One region of the Paenibacillus sp. 01L418 genome, then DNA from elsewhere that is predicted to be linked to it. Evidence: riboswitches for the same ligand, from Rfam matches in the RefSeq annotation. Region 1 holds a riboswitch; each other region holds the start of a gene.
The links. A riboswitch is a leader RNA that binds a small molecule or an ion and turns the genes downstream of it on or off. The one in region 1 is predicted to bind cyclic di-GMP.

Region 1 (4,165 bases):
GATTTTGGAAAACTACGTCCACTCGCTTGGAGAGGACGAAGAATTCCAAGCTGTCAGTGCTGTTTCAGCAATGAAGCGGGTTCTGCAGAAGTAGACGCTTACTAAAATACAAATAGATCGGTTATGCGATTTACCCCGTAACGGGAGCGAGCCGACACCATTCGACAAAAGCCGCTATCATGCGGCTTCTGCTCTACATTTCAGAAATGAAACGGTTTCAATGGGTCGTCTGGCTTTGATTGACATTCAGGGTAACTTTGCAATATAATCGTGCAATATAATCTAACGAAGACATCAAGAGCGCTTCAAACAACAGTTGGTATGAGGAATAAGAAGCGTAATATATTAGGTAACAGTGAATTCATACAAGGTATGAAAAATTAGTCACATGACAGGAGAATCGGAAAGATGAACGATAAGCAAATCATTCTGACTCAAGAAGGGCTGCGAAAGCTCGAAGATGAATTAGAGAACCTAAAGTCGGTCAAGCGTCGTGAAGTAGCTGAACGTATTAAAGTAGCAATTGGCTATGGTGATATAAGCGAAAACTCGGAATATGAAGATGCGAAGAATGAGCAAGCATTTATCGAAGGCCGCGTTCTTACCCTTGAGAAAATGTTGCGCAATGCGCGTATTATAAATAATGACGATATTGATATTGATACCGTGAGCATCGGTTCGATCGTAACGGTTGAGGATATGGAGTATGGCGACACAATGGATTATTCCATTGTTGGTACAGCGGAAGCCGATCCTTTGCAAAACAAGATTTCAAATGAAAGCCCGGTTGGTAAAGCGATTTTAGGCAAGAAAAAAGGCACCGTTGTCGAAGTTAGCGTACCAGTCGGCATTATTCAATACAAAATTCTCGATATCAAAAAATAATGTTTGCTATGAGCGGTTCAAAAAGCTTCCTTGTAGGAAGCTTTTTGAACGTTTAAAATATAAGAACGTATATTACAGGTCTATACATTGCTTATATTTTATTGCGAAACGAGATTTTGCTGCATGAATCCGGTGACAGCTGCTTGCTTTTGCCGAATGATCAAGGAGATGAAAGAAGTGGAACAAGAAAACAATGAACAGCAGGAGCTAAGTGAGCTCTTGCAAATTCGCAGAAACAAATTGGACGAGCTTAGAGGGTTAGGTGTGGATCCATTCGGCCGAAAGTTCGAACGCACTCATAACGCCAAAGATATTGTACAAGCCTATGAAGGGCTCAGCAAAGAAGAAATAGAAGAAAAAGCGGTTGAAGTGCGTATTGCTGGCCGTATTATGCAGAAACGCGGCATGGGCAAAGCGGGTTTTGCTACGATTCAAGATTTGAGCGGCAAGGTTCAAATTTATGTTCGTAAAGATTCCGTTGAAGAGCATAAGTTTGCAGCTTTTGACTTGCTGGATATCGGTGACATCATTGGCGTAGTAGGCGTTGTATTCAAAACGAATACAGGCGAAGTCTCTGTCAAAGCGCGTGATATTGAAGTTTTGACAAAGTCGCTTCTTCCATTGCCTGATAAATATCATGGCTTGAAAGACGTAGAGCTTCGTTATCGTCAGCGTTATGTTGACCTTATCGTGAATCCCGACGTCCAACAAACCTTTATTACTCGTTCCAAAATCATTCAATCCATGCGTCGCTACCTAGATTCCCGCGGGTATTTAGAAGTAGAAACACCAACGCTGCATTCCATTGCAGGCGGTGCTGCAGCACGCCCTTTCGAAACGCATCATAATGCGCTGGACATGCAGCTCTACATGCGTATTGCAATCGAGCTTCATTTGAAGCGACTGATTGTAGGCGGATTGGAGAAAGTATATGAGATCGGCCGTGTATACCGGAATGAGGGGATTTCGACTCGCCACAATCCAGAGTTTACAATGATTGAGCTTTACGAGGCTTATGCGGATTACAAGGATATTATGGCATTGACAGAGAATGTCATCGCACATATTGCGCAAGAGGTTCTTGGAACAACGAAAATCACTTATCAAGGCCAAGAAATTGATTTGACACCTCAGTGGCGCCGTGTCAGCATGGTTGAGCTTGTCAAAGAAACGACTGGCGTAGATTTCGGCGTGGAAATGAGCGACGAGGAAGCCCATCGTTTGGCGAAAGAACACAAAGTTGCCGTTGATCCGCATATGACGTTTGGTCATATTCTCAACGCTTTCTTTGAACAGTTCGGTGAGCACACGCTTATTCAGCCAACCTTTGTTACAGGACATCCGGTTGCTATTTCGCCGCTTGCTAAGAAGAGCGAAGCAGATCCACGCTTCACCGATCGTTTTGAGCTATTCATCGTAGCACGTGAGCATGCTAATGCATTTACGGAGCTTAACGATCCGATTGATCAGCGTGAGCGTTTCGAGTCGCAGCTTGTTGAGCGTGAGCATGGAAATGACGAGGCGCATGAGATGGATGAAGACTTTATCCGCGCTCTGGAATACGGCATGCCGCCAACAGGCGGACTAGGAATCGGTATCGACCGATTGATCATGCTTCTAACAGATGCTCCATCTATTCGTGATGTACTGTTGTTCCCTCATATGAGAGATCAGCGTTCTGCTGAATAAGAAAGAAACAAGGAACCGTTTGGCTTTTAGCAGCCAACGGTTCTTTTTTTCTAATATCGAGAATTTGCAACAACAATCCTTAAAAACATTCAAATTATGATTGATATTGTAGTACAATCTATTGATTTGCTAGATTCATATGGTAGAATAGAACTAATAAAGCGCTACACGATAACGGCAAACCTATCGAAAGGTAGGGACGCAAAGCTAAAGGGCCTTCCGTATGATGGCAGCCAGCTACCGAATGAACAGGCTTTTTTTGTTTTTATAGGGAAATTCATCACATAGCGCTTCACACGATAATGGCAAACCTATCGAAAGGTAGGGACGCAAAGCTAAAGGGCCTTCCGTAAGATGGCAGCCAGCTACCGAAGGGAGTATATTCATGCGTAAATTTATGTTAGTCATCGCAGCTTTTGTTCTTTTTGCATCCATCCATGTAACGGTCGTTCAGGCAAATGAAGCGGACTCTTCTGATTGGCTCAATACGGGGAATTTAGATAAAGGTGTTGTCTCCGTACAATATGCAGTGAACACTAAAGTGAAAACGAAGCTTATGATCGCAAAAGGCGCATCAAACTATACATATAATCTAACCGGCGGAAAAACAGCTGAGAAGTTTCCATTGCAGCTTGGCAATGGCGAATATACGATATCTGTTCTAGAGAATACAACAGGCAACAAATACAAACTGGCGAAGAAAGAAACGGTGACGCTTGATTTGAAAGACAACAAGGTTTTGTACTTGAATTCCATCCAGAACATTGACTGGTCGAATGCGAGCAGCGCCATCGTCAAGGCAAAAGAATTAGCGAGCAATAAAAAAACGGATATGGAGAAAGTAAAGGCAATCTACGAGTATATTATTACGAATGTAAGTTATGATAATCAATTAGCTGCTAATCTGTCAGTTGATTACCTCCCCAATATTGATCGCACATTTAAATCGAGAAAGGATATCTGCTACGGATACGCTTCATTGTTTGCGGCAATGCTGCGGAGCGTGGATATCCCTACGAAGCTCTTGATGGGACAATCTACTTATGTGGATGTTTATCATGCTTGGAACGAAGTGTACTTGGATGGGAAATGGGTTACGATTGATACGACAGTTGATGCGGGTCTAAAGAAGGGCAAGAAAAAGTATGAGCTTATCAAGGATGCAGCTCAATATACAGTTACAAAAACATATTAGAAGTTATACGAGCTTGCGGAAATCGCAGAGCTCGTTTTTTTATGTCTTTCTTCAATATAGGTGAGGAGGAAGCGAAGCAACGATTGCGCAATTAGAAGGCAAATAGGAGTGTTGAAAACTTTTTCGTAAATAATAAAAAAAACACTTGCAATGCTATATACGCCTATGATATATTATCTAGGTCGCCAACGAGATACACGGTCGACGAGAGAGAAAAGATTGCTCTTTGAAAACTGAACAACGAGTAATAACTGCCTCGCAAATCCTTCGGGATAAGCGAAAAAAGCGATAAAAAAGTAATGAGCATTTCAAACACCAATTTGGAGAGTTTGATCCTGGCTCAGGACGAACGCTGGCGGCGTGCCTAATACATGCAAGTCGAGCGGAGTTGATGAG
Region 2 (4,165 bases), on a different contig from region 1:
TCAAGGGATGACCGCATGGCTGCTAAGAGCTTTGACGGCAGCTTGCGGTGCTGGAGCATCTGCTTTACTGTAGGCGTTTGTAGAAGCTTGGGCACTGGAAGAGGATGACGATGATAACGAACAGGTACTCTTGCATGAGGCAGCTTCCCGCGTTTTGCTGCTCTTTGCAGCTCACTAGGCGGCGTAGCAGACAGCAGCAAGCGAGCAGCACCTGGCGCACAGCTTTTGTCTGCTGCAAAATGCAGCAGTGGATCGCCCGCAAAAGGAAACGCATCCAGTTCATCAACTACAACGAGATCAAAGCCTTGATAAAACCGCATCAGCTGATGCGTTGTCGCAAGTGTAATATCTCCGCTTTCCCAGCGCTGCTCACTACCACCGTATAATGTTACGACTGAAGCCTTAGGAAAAGCTCTCCGAATACGCGGGTCAAGCTCGATCACCACATCACGGCGCGGTGTGGCAATAAGCGCCTTCCCGCCGCGCAGCAGGACAGACTCCACAAGCGGAAAAATCATCTCCGTTTTGCCCGCTCCTGTTACAGCCCAAAGAAGAAACTCTCTCATCTGGCGCTGCTTGTCCAGCTTTGACAATGCCGCGTCTATCGGCGGCTCTTCCACAAACTGCAGCGCCTTGGCTGCTGCAGCTGTCTGCGCAGGGCTAAGCCCCCATTTATCAAGCCGCTGTTCATACGTCAGCGGCCTCAACCCCTTACCAGAGCCGCGAACCGTCGTCTCTGCCCAATTCAACCCCGCGCGCTGCCCCGTAATAAGCAGCTCACATTCCCGGCTTCGCCCCATCCCAATGCACGCCATGCAATAGGCGCAGTGCCGCCCGCACGCTGCACATGCCGTGCGGTGCATTTGCGCCTCGCCGCTCCCACAGCGCAAACAGCTGCGCTCCCGCCTGCGGCGCCCCAAAGCGTCCAATCGCCCGCCACCCACGGCGGCTATTGATCCGCTCAGGCGCACCTGCCCGAGCAGCGAAGCAAGCTGGAGCAATTCTCTCCAGCTTGACGCGGCACCGGGACAGCTTGCGCTAGACAACAGGGCGTGCGCCTCGCTTCGCAAAAGCGCACGTCCCTGCAGCATACCCGCGGCAAGCTTCGCTCCTGCCGCAAACTCTCCCAGCTCTTCAGCGCTATAAACTCCCGCCTCCTCGCCACCCAAACCCTTAGCGCTGCTACGCTTTTCACCATTATTCGCAATCGCTTCTCCTCCGATTTCCCCAACCACAGCGCCCCTTACCTTCTCCCACCTCTCCACTAAACCAAAAAGCCTCTCTATCGCCAACGCTCCTTTCCGCTTCCCTCGACTACCCAAAAAGCGCCAACGACTCCCCAAACTAATCTTGCCATTATGAACTGCTTGCTCTACTCCACCACTGTATTTCCGATAATTTCTCTCCAGCTCGCTAGATTTCTGATTACTACTATTCAACCCGCCAGCTGCTGCATCTCCACTCGCCCCATCAGCTTTTGCTTCCTCCGCACATGCGGCCAATAACTCAATCGCCTCATAATCAGTATTTCGTCCTCCTTCATTTAAGCTTTTACTCGCACCGTTTCTGCCGACACTGCCACGTTTTATAGCCGCATCCCAAAGCTCCACTGCAACGCACGCATCCCCGAGCGGCAGTTCTTCTTTTAGCAGCCATCCCTCCTCTGCGATCTCGTTGTTCAAGAATCCCGCTTCACCAAACGCTCCATGCATCCAGAAGTATTTATCCACCATTGCCTTGATGGTAAGTCGAGCCTGCCAGCATCCATTCACTTTCACAACATACAATTGTGCCTTCATCTCTATTCGCTCCCTCGACACTTTATAGAACTGATTTCATTATTCATCTGTTAAGTTAACTATAGCCTCTCCCTTCCCAGACAAAAGGAGAATGATGTTGGCAAGCACGGTAAACAAAAAAAAGCACACCCAACAACGCATTTGCGTTATTGAGTGTGCTTCACTCCGACTATTTCATTACCGTAGAGTATATACTAAAATGGCATTTTCGACAAATCTGTCGGATTTTGCAAATCAATTAGCACCGCATGATCAGAAAGCGACACAACTCCTTCTGCTTGAAGCAGCCACAGCAGCTGAGTTCCATCCACACCCTCTGTTTGAGAGCGCTTACCGTCTTCGCTTCCAGACAACGGATTAGATCCATTAGAGTGAATCCTGACCTCATCGCCCCTTCTAGCTAATCGTTCAACAATAGCCAGTGTCTCCTCTGTAACCCCTTGATCTACGATCGTCAAACGAACATTTTTCCCCATTCGCCGAGAGAAAGAAAACAGCGAACGTACATACCATTCCATATTGTTTTGCTGAACGTCAGCTACGAGCACATAATGCTTGCTGGATTGCTGGCGCCCTCGCCAAATTCGATACGCCAGATGCACCGACAATGCAGCCAAAGCATAACAGCCAATAACAAGAAGTAGAAGTTCAAACATGGCGGCCACCTCCTCTTTGTGACACTATATGCCATGAAGAGCCCACTGGTTCCGCAATCAAGGGACAAGGTGACAAAATGTGTGTTATGCCAAAAATATATTCTGCTTTATGATGATTATTAGTCATTTTCTGACAAAGAAACACCCTTGAGCAATTTCCAATACATGTTATCATTTTAATATGAAAGCATGCATATCTAACCGGTGCACGCATATAGAAAGGGAGAGTGGATTTTCACAATCAAAATAACTAGGGAAGCGATGAAGTATAATCTACAATTGGACACTTGGATTATATGGAGCTAGTAGTGTAACCGGCCCTCTTGGAACCCCACTACGTATCTAAGAGGAGAGTGAAAGATGCGTTATTTTAGGAAAAAAATCAGTTTAGCCCTGGCTCTGTTATTAATTTTTTCGTTGTCGCTTAGTTCCATTGCCATGGCCGAAGGTGATAGCAATCAAGGTACGAATGCTGCAGCACTCGTAGATGAGAATAGCTGTCCACAGTACTCATCGGATCGCAAGGATGTCATTGCCACGCATTCCAATATCGTAGTCAATAATAACGGAACAGCTACCGCTACGTTCCAGACGTTAAAAGATTGTGTTAGAGTCAGCTTCTCCGGCTATGAAGGCCCTGCTGACTGGGCACCTGGACCCGGCGATACAACCATTCCATACAACAAGCAAACATTTTTTGAGGGACAGTCTATTATATATCCAAAAGCAGGTACTTACTCCGTTACGATTAACATTCCAAGATGCTTGCCTTATCAATTAGATATCTATAGCGGAGATTTAATTAAGACATTAGGTCCCGGCGCTCATGGTGACAAAATTTTAGCATGGAATCTAAAGCTTTCGAACAGCTGTACGGGTAGTATCATCATCAATAAACATTTAAATGATGTCGAGGGCGCTCCACATGCAGGCATTACCTTCGAGCTTTGGAAAGACGGTAAATTAGTCAAAAGCGGTGTTACCAATAGTGACGGTATTTTGCAATTCAACGAATTGCCTATCGGTACCTATACACTAAAAGAATTAACCTTAGATGGCTTTACCACCGATTTAGTGGCTACCCAGCAGATCGTAGTAACCACAGATAACTCTGTGCAAAAAGCAGTTATCAATACGGCTAAGCTCAAACTTGAAACAGCCTGCTCCGCCGATCCAAATAAAACAAGAACATGGAAAGTAAGCAACGAGAGTGACATCGAGGTTTCTTATTCATGGGAAATTCCGAATTCCACTCAAACAGGAAACGGCGTAATACCTGGAAAAGGTTCCGTAAGCTTTTCAACGAATACGGAGCTCGTCAACCCAACTGATCCACAAGCTGTACCTAATACGCTGAAGATCCATTGGGGCAAGGAGAAAGAGCTTTCGCTTGTGAATGAAGGCGAAACCTGCTCTACGCCTACTCCAACACCGTCATCGACACCTACTGCTACTCCAACTTCTACACCTGAGAGCACGCCTACAGCTACACCAACTCCTACACCTGAGAGCACGCCTACAGCTACACCAACTCCTACACCTGAGAGCACACCTACAGCTACACCAACTCCTACACCTGAGAGCACGCCTACAGCTACACCAACTCCTACACCTGAGAGTACACCTAACAATACACCACCTTCCACACCTGTGATCACGCCTAACAACACGCCTACTGCAACAACTACAGTAACGACAACACCTACATCA
Region 3 (4,165 bases), on a different contig from region 1:
AGCTGTTCTGATACGGCAAATATGCGAACATGTTGATTTTGATTATTTTGTGCTGACAACACCTAATGCAGAGTTTAATGCTTATTATGAGCTGGAAGACTTCCGGCATGATGACCATAAATGGGAGCTTGGGCGAGCGGAATTTCAAGAGTGGCTGCTCGAAACGATTAAAGATCAATCCGTGGAAAGCCAATATGTCGCAATCGGCGATGGAGTGAACGGTATACAAACGACGCAGGGTGCGATTTTGCGGAAGAGGAGAGAGTAGCGTCAATGGAAATGAGAACGAGAGTCCATACGATTTTTATGCTGATTGGCACGACGGAATGCGGGAAAACAACCTTTGCAAATGAAGTGCTGATGCCGCAGCTGCGATTTAGGGATGACAGCAAGGGCATGAATGCGAACGTGCAATATATTTCATCCGATAGCATTAGACAAGAGCTTCTAGGCTCTGATTATGATAAATATGATCAAATCATGCTTGAAGCGAGCGATCAGGCTTTCCGCCTTTTGTTCGAGAAGCTGCGGCTGGTCACTACTTTCCCCATCAATGCGGAATTTGTTGTCGTGGATACAACAGGTTTGTCGGAGGATTTCCGGGCGAGAGTGAGGGAGGTTGCAAAGGAAAATAACTACAACCTTGAAGTCGTGCTGTTTGATTACAAGAAGCGGGATGATTATTATTCATCGGAGCGTTCGAAGAAACTGATAACGAGCCACATTAATCGTTTGCGCAAGGACGTGCTTGGTTCGCTCTCGAGGGAGAAATATAGCAAAGTTCATAAGGTGCGGGCTAAAGATTTTTATTCCCCTATGGATAAGGTTGCGAATCCGGATTATAAGATTATAATCGAGGATGCTGCTGAGTATTTGGACGTTTTTTTACCGCTGGACCAGAAGACGATTATCGTCGGTGACGTTCACGAATGTGTGGATGAGCTGAAGGCTTTGCTCGTTAGCCATGGGTTTCAACTAGAGGGCAATGTATTGGTTGAGACAGGAAAGGTCAGCGGTACAAAAGTATTGCTCGTTGGAGATTGGATCGATAAGGGAAGCCGCACTAAGGAAATCATTGATTTCCTATATACGAATCAGGATAAGTTTTTGTTTGTGCTTGGCAATCATGAAAACTTCGTCCATAAATATATGCGTGGTGAAATCAAAGGTGTGGAAGAGGAGCTGCTGCATGCCTACTTCGATTCGACTGAGGTGCTGAGAGGCGATGCTGAGCTGCTTCAGAAGTTTAATCATCTCGTATCGCTGTCGAAGCCTTTCTACAGAATGGTAGGAAAATCAGGACCATCCTATTATGTGACTCACGCGCCATGCGAGAACAAATATATTGGCAAGCTGGATGTGAATTCGATCCGTCATCAGCGCAATTTTAGACTCGACCGATCGGCGCCGATTGAAGCACAGCTTGCGTTTCTGAAGCGGGATGCAGCAGGAAACCAGCCGTATCATGTTTTTGGACATGTGGCTGCTAAACAAACATTTCGGATCAGAAATAAAATCCATTTGGATTCAGGCGCAGTTCACGGCAATCTGCTAACCTCGGTTTCTCTGTCGGTGAAGCCGACTTTCAAATCACAGAAATCGGCAATAGCCGGCATGGAAGGCGAGCTTCCTGCTCTCTTCAAAGAGGAACGCAAAGTATCGCTGCAGGAGCTGGATGATGATGAAGCCCGCAGATTGCAGTATTGCTCGCGCAATAAAATTAACTTTATTTCAGGAACCATGTCTCCTGCAGATAAGGATGAAGCGGCGGGTGAGCTGGAATCGCTGAGGAAAGGGCTGAACTATTTTATGGAGCGCGGTGTTAAAGAGGTCGTGCTGCAGCCCAAATATATGGGATCACGCTGCAATGTTTATTTGCATGCAGATATCGAGCAATGTTTTGCAGTGAGCCGCAATGGGTACAAAATAAATAAGGTTGACCTAACCGCTGTTTATGAGCGACTGCTGCAAAGATTCGGAAGCTACATGAAGGAAAACGATATATCGATGCTTCTGCTGGATGGCGAGCTTTTGCCATGGGAGGCGCTGGGAGAAGGTCTCATCGAAAAGCAGTTTAAGCCAATTGAGAAGGGGCTTGAGACAGAGCTTGCATTCCTGAAGGCGAATGGATTCGAGGAAGCGTTCGGAAAGCTTGCGCATGATTTCAAGGAAAGTGGTTTTGAAAAGGATCAGTTTCACCTTAGCAAAGGGGCTATTAATGAGAAATATGGCCTAGCCGTCTACCAAAACTTTAAACATGTTCATTCTATTCTTGAGAAAAACAGGCCAATTGATGAGCATATCAAAGCATATGAAACGTATAAGAGGCAGCTGGAGCTGTATGCCGAGGCTGGGGAGCTTGAATACAAGCCATTTTCGCTGCTCAAAATCGTATACGTAGACGGAAGCGAGCAGCTGCCAGCGTGGAAAACCTCGGAGATGTATCGTTTCCTCTCTGACGATCCATTCATCACGCTTGTTCTGTCTGATGCGGAGAGCTATGAGCTTGCAGAAAAATATTTCTACACGCTTACGGTAGACAATCATATGGAAGGTGTCGTGATTAAGCCGGAGATGCCTCAGCCGTACACGGTTCCCTATATGAAAGTGCGCAATAAGGAATACATGTCTATTATTTACGGTTATGATTATAGATTTCCGCACAAGTACAATAAGCTCATCAAGCAAAAAAATATTACGCAAAAGCTTCGTACATCATTTAACGAGTACCGGCTAGGACAGCATATGCTGGCGATTCCTTTTGCTGAAATTGCTCCAGAAAACGATGGATATCAAGCGGCTGTTGCGAATCTTTTGTTTGAGGTTGCCAAAGAGAAGGAAATAGATCCTAGATTGTAAATCATCAATATACCAAACCTCCCAAAATGGGAGGTTTTTCTACATCATTCGACCTATTATGAAATTGGTTATGGTATATATCGGAATAATATGGAATACTGGTATATGTAAAAAGTCCTAGTAAAAAGCAAAGTTGTCGAAAGACAATGACGCAAAGCCAACAGGCCTAAAGGAAATTTCCAAAGGTGGCTGGGTTGCCAAAAGGATGAGTGATAACATACCTATATCCTCTCCTTAAAAACTTCAGGTTACCGCCTACGTTATGAATAAGAGGGGATATTTAGCAATGAAACAAATGATTAAACGTTTTAATGGCAATGTTAATGTTGGTAGTTTTAATATTGTTCAAAAGTTAGCTAATTTAGGCTACTGGGAGTTTGACCATATTCGCAGAGAAGCATCCTGGTCGAATCAAATGTTCGAAATATATGGTATGAAATCTGATTTCTCGATGACGATTGAACAATTTTTTGAGTTCGTGCATCCCGAAGATCGTGAGCGCGTTAATGAGCAGTTCCACCTTGCAATTGAATCAAAAAAGGAAAGCGTTTCCGAGTACAGAATCGTTCGTCAGGGCGGTGAAGTTAGACATGTGGTGGAAAACATTACGTTCATACGGAATGCCGAAAACGAGATATTGTTGACGATAGGCATGATTCAGGATGTTACGGAAAATAAAAAAATACAGCATCGCCTCACACTAGAAGAGCAGCTTTATAAATCGATATTTGAAAACAATCCTGATGCTGTCTTTTCTTTAGACGCACAAGGGCGTTTTTTGTCATGCAATTCAGTGCTTGAGCAACTTTTTGGATATACGAAAGAGGAAATTATTAATGATAGTTTTCATAAATTTGTAGATGCCGCAGCGCTGGATAAAACGATTCAATATTTTGAGCAAACGGTCAAGACGCTGAATCCTCAAAACTATGATACGACAGGCATTACGAGAACAGGGCAAACGGTCGAATTTAATGTGACCAATATTCCAATCATTATTAATAAAAAGCTTATCGGTGTCTACGGCATTGCCAAGGATATTACGCAGCAAAAAATGATTGAGCAGTCGTTGACTGAGACCGAATTAAAATACCGCAGTATTGTCGAGCAATCCATTGTCGGTATTTTTGTCGCGCAGAAAAACAACTTCGTTTATTCAAATGATCAGCTCAATAAAATGTTCGGTTATGACTCCTTGATCGGTATGGATATTATACAGACGATTCATCCCTCAGACCGTGAAGCCGTCGTTAATCAGCTAACGAAGTTACAGGAGGGGCAGTCTTTATCTAATTTCTGCCACAGA
Region 4 (3,524 bases), on a different contig from region 1:
AATCCTAATATCTGATTTCCCTTCGGACAAATGAATCGGAACAGGCAGGAACTGACCATAATGGCTCATTAACTCCATCACACGATCCCACTCATAATAGTCCTCGTAACCCTCCTTGCATGTCAAAAACACGGTGGTGCCGATTGGAGCATCCTTCTCAAGCTTGCGGATCGAGTACGTGCCGTCTGGCCGCCCGCGCCATTCTAAAGTATCGCCTTCTAGAGCGGAGCGGGTAATAACAACGATTTCGCCGCTCACTACGAAGCAGGACAGCAAACCCACGCCAAATTGTCCAATATAGTCATCTGCTGAATCCATTTCGTCACGCTTGGAGGTACTTCCGATTTGAGCCAAGAAAAGCTGGATTTCGGATTCGGACAAGCCTATCCCATTATCGTGAACGGCAATCGTTCGAGAACCGTAAATTTCAACTGTTACGCGTGCATCAAAACGATGTCCAAGCCGTTTGCGTGCTGTAATCGCATCAACGCCATTTTGCAGCAATTCCCTAATGAACACGCCTGGGCTAGAATATAAATGCTTTGAGAGAAGCTCGATCATCCCTTGTAAATTAACTTGAAAGTTCATTTCGCTCATCCTGTCTCCCATAGTGGATCTGTTTTTTATTGGTCTATTCCATTCATTGATTCGGCATTATACTCGCTTATCCTTCTTTATTTGCACAAAGAGGCAGGCAGCACCCAAATCCTATGGATGCTGCCTGCCTCACTCGATTATCATTTATTGTTGCTTACACTTTGAAAACAGATGCTTTCTCCTTCAAATCCTGCGAGGAAAGTGAAAGCTTCTCCGCAAGCGTGCGCAAATCATCGGATATATCATTTTGCTTAACTGAAAGCTCGCTCATATGTTCCATTTTCCCATTCACTTCTGAAGACGTCGTCAATAGCTTGTCTACTGCAGACACGATATGAGACATGCCTGTTGTAATTTCACTAATTGCCGTAGAAATCTCGCTCACTTGATCTGACAGCATGCTGCTTTGTGATTCCAATGCTTGGAATGTGCTGCTTGCGGTTTCGGATGCTTGACGAGTCGTGTTAATAACATTCGCGAAGCTGCCGATCGTGCGGCTGCTTGCTGCCACATCGCTTTGTATGAGTGTCAGCTCCTTCGTGATCTGCTTCGAGATCATATCGGTCTGACTGGACAGCTTGCGGATCTCATCAGCGACAACTGCGAACCCTCTGCCATGCTCACCCGCTCTTGCCGATTCAATGGATGCGTTCAGTGACAACAAATTCGTCTGTGTGTTCAAATCCTGAATGCCGTTCAAAAACTTAGCTACATTGTTATATCGTTCATTCATCGTTTCGAAAGCTTCAGTTAGCTTTGAGAACTGGTCTACTGTTTCATTTACCATCGAGACCACGCCAGCCATCTGCTGCGTGCCGTTATGAGATGATTGCTTCATATTTTGCATATCATTGTTTATGTATTCACTCGACGCAGCAATTTGCTGAGAGCTTGCTGAGATTTCTTCCGTAACTGCCGAAATGGATGAAGCATCGTCATACTGCGACAGCAACACTTTTCTGCCCAGCTCCACTTGGCCATTTACATCCTCTGATGCTTTTCGATTAATACCAATCATATTATCCATATTATTCGAAATGTGGAGCACAGATTCGCTCACTTCAAGCGTAGCTTTAATCGTTTCTCGCAGCTGATCGCCCATATTAGCCAAAGCGTGGTCAAGATCGCCAAATTCGTCAGAGCGAACGAGTTTTTCTTGACTTGTAAAATCATTATTGCCATACTGCTTAATTCTTTTTGTAATGCCTACAAGTCCTGTTCTAATCGATTGTGAGATGACAAAAATCATAATAGCAGGAAGAATAGCTAGCAAAATGACATTTATAAGCACAATAAGGTTCGCACTGGATATGTCTTTATCGAGAAGCTTCTGCGTCGCGTTAGCGTCTGCGGTCAAACGCTCGTGCATTGTATCGTTGGAATAACTTAGAATGACGGTATATACGCTTATTAGATTGCTTATGCGGAGCGATTTCTCATCTGATGATAATCCACTCACATCTGTATTCGTCACTTTCAAGTTATCTAATGCAAGCTTAAGAACATTAACCTGATTCGCATAATAAGGACCATCTTCCGTTGCAGGCGGATATTTCTTATCCATATCGATAAGCTGTTTCTCTAATTCATCGATGTTGGCAGGCATCGTTTCCAAATCCTTCATGATCAGCGTTGCATCGCTTTTGCCATTTTCAATGGCATCTACCATTAGAAGCATCACTTTCAGCAGCCTATTCGATATACCTTGATAATTGCGTTCAGCACGCTGCAATTCCTCTGAGCCTTCGACTGAGGTTGCTACTGAATGATTTTGAAAATAAATCAAAACGCCCGAGCCTACATTAAAAAGTGTGATGATTGCGGTAACAAGCAATAATTTGCTCGTTATTTTCTTCAAACTCAATTTCTTAAACAGTATTTTTGCTCTCTCTATCCTATCCTTAAAAACCATCCTGCTTGCTCTCTCCTCTGTCTCCTGAAAACAAAAAAAGCTATCCAGCCACAGGAGGCGGACAGCTCAGTTAGCTTATTATCCTTCCGGCGGTCTGGCAGCCATAGTGCGTACACCTTAGGCCCATAACTTTGCGTCCTTGTCTTTCAACAAGTTTGCCTTTTTCAGTTTGTCTATTTTGTAGTTTACAACTTAAACCAGTATAGGACTATTTAGTGAATTTGTCATCCCTTGAACCATATTTATTCTGTGGCTAAAAATAAGGTTGCATTGCAATAACGCCTTGCTAACGAATGAAAATAGGAGGTTTGGATGGAAATAACCGCAACGAGCAAAATATTTCGCACCGCTTCCCATTGTTTTTCCGTTAAATTCGGCAATCTGCTTGCAAATTGATTCGCTGAAGAGCGAATGACATGCTCTGTCAATAAATCTTGATGCGGATTTTCCTTCAAATGACCGGAAATGTCGAGCAGTTGATCGTTATTCGCATCTAGCTCCTCAAACATACTGGTATAAGATGCATATAATTCAATAGGCCCAACTAAATCGTCTGCTTCATCCTCTGGTTTCTTGAATACGATCTCAAAAAGCTTGCGTATTGATTCAAAATCAAGATTTGACTTTAAATCATCAATAATGAATAATAACGCAGCTTGGTTCAGAGAATATTTTTTCCCAGCTTTCGGACAATCGAAATAAGGTTTGAAATCTCGCTTTACCCAGTTTTGCATGGAGGTAATCGACAGATTCGAATATTCGATTAGTTGGCCCAACGCAGCAATTTCATGTAGTGAAAAGCCTTTAATCTCATTTCCTTTAATGAGCTTTTCAATAATTGGAGGCAGCAGCGTAGACATAAATGCAGGCAGTCCCGTGCCTTTCTCCAAGTCACATTGATGCGTTTTGGTCCATGCGGCTTGCAGCACTTGCAGTGGCTTCAAATTATACTTTCCGTCCAGAGCCAGCAGCAAGCAAGCCATCTCTTTTCGAGTAAGCGTAAAGGACTCCATAT

Region 2: linked by a shared signal. The riboswitch ahead of AC1DSE_RS03160 (SpaA isopeptide-forming pilin-related protein) and the one ahead of AC1DSE_RS22865 (transglutaminase-like domain-containing protein) in region 1 are both predicted to bind cyclic di-GMP.
Region 3: linked by a shared signal. The riboswitch ahead of AC1DSE_RS21830 (EAL domain-containing protein) and the one ahead of AC1DSE_RS22865 (transglutaminase-like domain-containing protein) in region 1 are both predicted to bind cyclic di-GMP.
Region 4: linked by a shared signal. The riboswitch ahead of AC1DSE_RS27605 (methyl-accepting chemotaxis protein) and the one ahead of AC1DSE_RS22865 (transglutaminase-like domain-containing protein) in region 1 are both predicted to bind cyclic di-GMP.

Annotation. Positions count from the first base shown of each region.
Region 1 covers NZ_JBFTSN010000238.1:5,695-9,859, forward strand. The annotation lists gene greA (transcription elongation factor GreA) at 409-885, shown strand; gene lysS (lysine--tRNA ligase) at 1,054-2,574, shown strand; cyclic di-GMP riboswitch class I at 2,741-2,819, shown strand; cyclic di-GMP riboswitch class I at 2,869-2,947, shown strand; gene AC1DSE_RS22865 (transglutaminase-like domain-containing protein) at 2,960-3,769, shown strand; partial or broken rRNA gene AC1DSE_RS22870 (16S ribosomal RNA) at 4,087-4,165, shown strand, end outside.
Region 2 covers NZ_JBFTSN010000012.1:4,158-8,322, reverse strand. The annotation lists gene AC1DSE_RS03170 (ATP-dependent helicase ComFA) at 1-1,799, opposite strand, end outside; gene AC1DSE_RS03165 (hypothetical protein) at 1,994-2,455, opposite strand; cyclic di-GMP riboswitch class II at 2,701-2,784, shown strand; gene AC1DSE_RS03160 (SpaA isopeptide-forming pilin-related protein) at 2,816-4,165, shown strand, end outside.
Region 3 covers NZ_JBFTSN010000218.1:1,811-5,975, reverse strand. The annotation lists gene AC1DSE_RS21840 (methyltransferase domain-containing protein) at 1-268, shown strand, start outside; gene AC1DSE_RS21835 (metallophosphoesterase) at 274-2,859, shown strand; cyclic di-GMP riboswitch class I at 2,976-3,061, shown strand; partial or broken gene AC1DSE_RS21830 (EAL domain-containing protein) at 3,146-4,165, shown strand, end outside.
Region 4 covers NZ_JBFTSN010000361.1:52-3,575, forward strand. The annotation lists partial or broken gene AC1DSE_RS27600 (ATP-binding protein) at 1-588, opposite strand, end outside; gene AC1DSE_RS27605 (methyl-accepting chemotaxis protein) at 752-2,509, opposite strand; cyclic di-GMP riboswitch class I at 2,595-2,679, opposite strand; gene AC1DSE_RS27610 (DUF1836 domain-containing protein) at 2,752-3,522, opposite strand.